2 linked regions of the Saccharobesus litoralis genome follow. The protein of the gene in region 1 interacts with the protein of each later gene in a pairwise test. Links are inferred from orthologs where the notes say so. Each region holds a gene or a part of one and is shown on either strand. Other genes may lie near its edges.

What was found. The genes of interacting proteins can lie anywhere in the genome.
Region 2: the proteins of rlmKL (region 1) and typA interact in binary tests that used the Escherichia coli proteins (3 or more experiments, as listed by UniProt). The link is inferred for Saccharobesus litoralis from one-to-one orthologs.

Annotation. Positions count from the first base shown.
Region 1 is NZ_CP026604.1:4,053,309-4,056,529, forward strand. The notes cover bases 120-3,069. They hold rlmKL (bifunctional 23S rRNA (guanine(2069)-N(7))-methyltransferase RlmK/23S rRNA (guanine(2445)-N(2))-methyltransferase RlmL), read left to right. Parts: upstream 120-513; coding sequence 514-2,625; downstream 2,626-3,069. Other genes in these bases: C2869_RS14755 (glutaredoxin family protein), read left to right, coding at 2,629-2,868; uup (ATP-binding cassette ATPase Uup), read left to right, coding at 2,865-3,069. Outside these bases: more of uup, read left to right, coding at 3,070-3,221. UniProt on the Escherichia coli protein: Specifically methylates the guanine in position 2445 (m2G2445) and the guanine in position 2069 (m7G2069) of 23S rRNA. Methylation occurs before assembly of 23S rRNA into 50S subunits.
Region 2 is NZ_CP026604.1:2,526,205-2,529,069, forward strand. It holds typA (translational GTPase TypA), read left to right. Parts: upstream 1-455; coding sequence 456-2,276; downstream 2,277-2,865. Other genes in the region: C2869_RS08890 (hypothetical protein), read left to right, coding at 2,507-2,731; C2869_RS08895 (hypothetical protein), read right to left, coding at 2,813-2,865. UniProt on the Escherichia coli protein: A 50S ribosomal subunit assembly protein with GTPase and nucleotide-independent chaperone activity, required for 50S subunit assembly at low temperatures, may also play a role in translation.

The DNA.
Region 1 (3,221 bases):
TAAAAGATTGGTTGCGGGGGCCGGATTTGAACCGACGACCTTCGGGTTATGAGCCCGACGAGCTACCAGGCTGCTCCACCCCGCGTCGAAGAGATTATTTGGTTGCGGGAGCCGGATTTGAACCAACGACCTTCGGGTTATGAGCCCGACGAGCTACCAGACTGCTCCATCCCGCGACAAATAATACTAAAAAGTTGGTTGCGGGGGCCGGATTTGAACCGACGACCTTCGGGTTATGAGCCCGACGAGCTACCAGGCTGCTCCACCCCGCGTCAACGAGGCGGCATATTACGGATTTAATTTATTAATGCAAGTTAAAAACACCAAAAGATTGAAATTTTATGACATTGGTGAAGATCAGCGATTAAATCCCCATTTATTGATGTTTTTCTGTTCTATCTTGTCTGTTTTACTAAATTTAATTTTGAAAACTCAAAACAACCAAGTCTTACGTTTACCGTTACAACAATAATTCGTTATAATCCGCAGCCAATTTAGTTAGCGGAGCATTTTATGGCCAAATTCTTAGTGACCACGTCCAAGGGGCTCGAAAACCTTTTATTTACTGAGCTTGAAAACTTGGGTGCAACCGATTTAAAAATGTCTGTTTCATCGGTTTGGTGTCAAGGAGATTTAGCTTTTGGTTATAAAGTTGCCTATTTATCTAGGTTAGCCAATCGCGTATTACTTGAATTAGCTGTGGGTGATTGCCAAAACAAAGACGACTTGTATCGCATAACCTCAAGTGTCGACTGGACTATGCAGTTTTCTAATAAAAAACGGTTCAGTGTTGATTTTGTTGGTACTAATAAAGCCTTGCGTAATACCCAGTTTAGCGCGCAAGTTATGAAAGATGCGATAGTTGACGCATTTGTCGAAGAAGGGAGTAAGCGCCCAGATGTTGATAAACAAATGTACGACATTCGTTTTCATGGTCGGATCATTAAACAACAAGTCCATGTTTTCTTAGACTTTTCAGGAAGTAGTCTTCACGAGCGTGGTTATCGCGAAAAAGCGGGTAAAGCACCTTTAAAAGAAAATCTAGCTGCGGGCCTAGTGTTACGTAGTGGCTGGTTAAATGATACAACAAAACCTTTGTGTGATTTCTTTTGCGGTTCAGGCACGATAGTGATTGAAGCGGCGCAAATGGCTCGCAATATACCTGCACAACACGATCGAGTACGATGGGGCTTTGACTCTTGGCTCAGTCACAATCAAAACCAATTTGAGCAAATTAAACAACAAGCTGAAGCGCAAATAGATAATGAAATAACCTTACAAATTTTTGCTTCTGATATTAGCAAACACGAGCTAGGCACAGCTCAACGTAACGCCGATTTAGCTCATGTTTCACAAGATATTCAATTTACTCAGGCCGATGCATTAAGTCCCAAGGTAAAAAATTTCTTTCGCGAAACTGGCACCATAATCATAAATCCGCCTTATGGTGAGCGATTAGATGAAACTGCACAGGTAGCTAATTTATATTTGGATTTAGGCCAAAAGTTTAAAAAAGAATTTACTGACTGGCAGTTAACCGCCATTACTTCAGCCGAAAACCTGTTGCGTTTGTTTAAATTATCAGCGTCAAAAAAATATAAAGTCAAAAATGGTCCTTTAGATTGCGTGGTGGCTAATTACCAAATAGAAGCCGCTAAAGGCGAGCAAGTTAGAGGTGTTATCGCTGAAGAGTTTCAAAATAGATTAAAAAAGAATGCTAAAAAACTCGCACCGTTAGCTAAAAAAGCGGAAACCAATTGTTACCGCGTGTATGACGCCGATTTACCAAACTATAATGTTGCAGTTGATTTATATAGTGATCACCTGGTTATTCAAGAATATGCTGCACCTAAATCAGTGCCTGAGCATGTCGCTGCGCAACGCCTAAACGATGTGTTAATAACCGCGCCGGCTGTACTGGAAATCGACCCTAAAAATATTCACGTTAAAACTCGCAGCAAGCAAAAAGGAAAAGAGCAATATCAACGCTCAACCCATATGCGAGATATCCGCATCGTCGTTGAAGAAGGTAAAGCGAAATTCTTAGTCAATTTAGATGATTATTTAGATACTGGACTTTTTCTTGACCATCGTAATATTCGCTATCAAATCGGTGAATTAGCTAAAGACAAGCGCGTACTTAACTTATTTAGTTACACTTGTTCGGTATCTGTGCATGCTGCATTAGGTGGCGCAAAACAGATCACCTCGGTAGATTTATCGAAAACCTATTTAAATTGGGGTAAAGACAACTTTGATTTAAATAAATTATCTACCCGATATCATAAATTTGAACAAGCTGATTGTATGCAATGGTTTATGCAACAGAGCGGACAATATGATTTGATATTTATTGACCCACCTTCATTTTCAAACTCAAAACGCATGAAAGATGTATTTGATGTGCAGCGTGATCATATAGCGTTACTAACTCAAGCTTATAAGTGTTTAGCAACAAACGGAACACTGATATTTTCTAATAATTTACGTAGTTTTAAGTTAGACGAAGATGCCGTATTGGAACTGGGTTTTGATATAAAAAATATATCGGAGTCCAGTTTGCCGTTTGACTTTAGTCGTAACGCAAAAATTCGCCAATGCTGGTTATTAACTAAGACACATTAGGCCATGACTAAAGTATATACTTTATATGGTACAGATTGTTGCCATTTGTGCGAGTTAGCTGAACAAGTCTGTATATCTGCAGGAATTATGGCTTGTGTAGAAAAAATCGACATTGCAAATGATGAGCAACTAGTTGATTTGTATGGGGTAAAAATCCCCGTTCTAAAAAACAATTCAACACAACAAGAACTTAACTGGCCATTTGACGCACAAATGATAAGCCAAATAAAACCTAAATTATGAATTTATATAGAATAACCAATGCGCAACTTGCATTTGGTGATCACCCTTTACTTAACGGTGCTGATTTTCACATAAATAAAGGTGAGCGAGTTAGTATTGTTGGTCGCAATGGTGCGGGTAAATCGACTTTACTTAAAATCATTGATGGACAGATAAACCTAGATGGCGGCGAAATTAATTTACGCAGTGGTACTGTTATCCGCCGCCTAGAACAAGATCCGCCAAGAATGGCACAAGGCTCAGTCTATCAATATGTCGCGAACGGCTTAGGGGATGCTGGTATTGCTTTAGCTAACTTCGCTGAAGAGTCACTAAAACCCAATCCGGATACTCAATTATTAGCGAGATACCAA
Region 2 (2,865 bases), 1.5 Mb from region 1 along the record:
TAGATTTATTGAATAGCAATAAATAAGTCGCACAATAGTGTGTGCGGTACCAAGCAAGAAACGTACCAGAACCGTCACCCTATTGATTTCAAGCCTATCAGCTCGACTATCCTTGACTTTATCCAATGTGATGATCCATTTTGGTGCTTTAATGCACCTATATGGTGCTTAGCACCACAATGGTAATTAGGATGGTGCTAACATAGCTTATTTCCCATTGAATTGCACAAGTTAAATAGACGGATAATCAGATCGAATTTTGACTTTCATATAGAGCAAATGCATAAGTCATAGCCATTAAATTCAGTGTTTGACTGACTAATGACGCTTATTCATGTTTGTATGCTATCGCTAGGCTCTGCAAGTGTGTACAATGCGCGCAAATTTTACGCGACCTTAATAATTCCCAATGGATAAGGTCGTTTTAGATAGTGTTATAACTGCAGGTATATGCTGTGATTGAAAAGTTAAGAAATATTGCGATCATCGCTCACGTTGACCATGGTAAAACGACTTTGGTTGACAAATTGTTGGAACAGTCAGGCACGCTTGATTCTCGTGGTGACAATGAAGACCGTGTCATGGACTCGAACGATTTGGAAAAAGAGCGTGGTATTACGATCTTAGCCAAAAATACAGCGATCAAGTACAACGACTACAACATTAATATTCTCGACACTCCGGGTCACGCCGACTTTGGTGGTGAGGTAGAGCGTGTATTATCAATGGCTGATTCAGTATTGCTATTGGTTGATGCACAAGAAGGTCCAATGCCGCAAACTCGCTTTGTAACGCAAAAAGCGTTTGCGCATGGCTTAAAGCCAATTGTGGTTATTAATAAAATAGATAAGCCTGCGGCACGTCCAGATTGGGTTATGGATCAAGTATTTGATTTGTTCGATAACTTAGGTGCGACGGATGAGCAATTGGACTTCTCTGTAGTTTACGCGTCTGCAATCAATGGTTGGGCATCTTTAGAAGAAGGTGAAACTGGCACAGACATGACACCATTGTTTGAAGCCATTATCGACCAAGTAGAGCCGCCAGCAGCGGATCCTGAAGGCGCATTCCAAATGCAGATTTCACAACTAGATTATTCTAGCTATGTTGGTGTTATCGGTATTGGTCGAATTAAGCGCGGTTCAGTAAAACTGAATCAACAAGTGACTGTCGTGGGTGCTGATGGCAAAACGCGTAATGCTAAAGTCGGTCAAGTACTAGGCTACTTAGGTTTAGAGCGTTATGAGAAAGAAGAAGCTAGCGCGGGTGATATTATAGCGGTAACCGGTGCTGGTGAATTAAAGATCTCTGATACTTTATGTGATCCTAATAATGTTGAAGCCTTACCAGCATTAACAGTTGATGAGCCAACTGTAACCATGACTTTCCAAGTTAACACGTCTCCTTTCTGTGGACAGGAAGGTAAATTCGTTACATCTCGTCAAATCTTAGAGCGTTTAGAAAGCGAGCTAGTACATAACGTTGCGTTACGTGTTGAACAAACTGACGATCCAGACAAATTCCGTGTATCAGGCCGTGGTGAATTACATTTAGGTGTATTAATCGAAAACATGCGCCGTGAAGGATTTGAATTAGCGGTATCACGTCCTGAAGTTATCATCAAAGAAGATGAAAACGGCAATAAGATTGAGCCAATTGAAACCATGACGGTTGATATTGAAGAAGAACATCAAGGTTCAGTGATGGAAGCTTTAGGTTTACGTAAAGCTGAAATGACAGATATGGTACCAGATGGTAAAGGTCGAGTGCGTATCGACTTTACCGTACCAAGCCGTGGTTTAATCGGTTTCCAAACTGATTTCATGACCATGACCTCAGGCTCAGGTTTGATGTATCACTCGTTTGATCACTATGGTGAATATAAAGGCGGAACCATTGGCCAACGTAAGAACGGTGTATTGATTTCAAATGGTCAAGGTAAATCATTGACCAATGCTTTATTTACATTACAAGAGCGTGGTCGTTTATTTATTGGCCATGGTGTTGAAGTATACGAAGGTATGGTTATCGGTATTCATAGTCGTGACAACGATTTAACCGTTAACCCACTTAAAGGTAAGCAATTAACTAACGTTCGTGCTGCTGGTACTGACGATGCACAGGTATTAACCCCACCTATCGTTTATACCTTAGAGCAAGCATTAGAGTTTATTGATGATGATGAACTTGTTGAAGTGACGCCTGAAAATATTCGTATTCGTAAGAAGTTTTTAACTGAGAACGAACGTCGTCGCGCTTCACGTGAAAAATCTTAATTGATTTGTTGCTATTAGCTTAAAAAACGCCGATATCATCGGCGTTTTTTGTTTTTATTCCCTGCATTTACTCTCTGTCAGTCTCCGTTTATCTTGCCTTGGTTAATTAACCACCATCTACTATATTTAAAGTTGGATCATTGTTTCGGTTGTCTTAAGTGAGTAACCGTAAGTGAAATGAGAAATTGAGCTTTACTTGATCCTAGAGTGCTCTGTCATAGGAGGTTGTTATGAATGAGCGACGACACAATAAAATGGAAGCTAGGGATTGGTGGGGAAAGCTAAGTTATGCACAGCAAGCGACTGCAAACGGATTAACCAATGTCGGTTATGAATTAGCGTTTGTCCGTGGTGATGACAAAGATAATCTCGCAGTGTTTAAGTTAGACGACAACCTGATTACCGTTGATCGCGATGGCGATGCTGATTTAATGCCGAGCATACAAATAAGATAAATATTTGTAGGGCAGAATTTACTTCTGCCTAAGTTTGCTGATGTGAAACTGCCCTACAGTTTTATTTAAACAATAAGTGCATTAAAAATAGTAGCTAAAATCAACTTGGACAAAGTCATCATTGCGCACGGCGT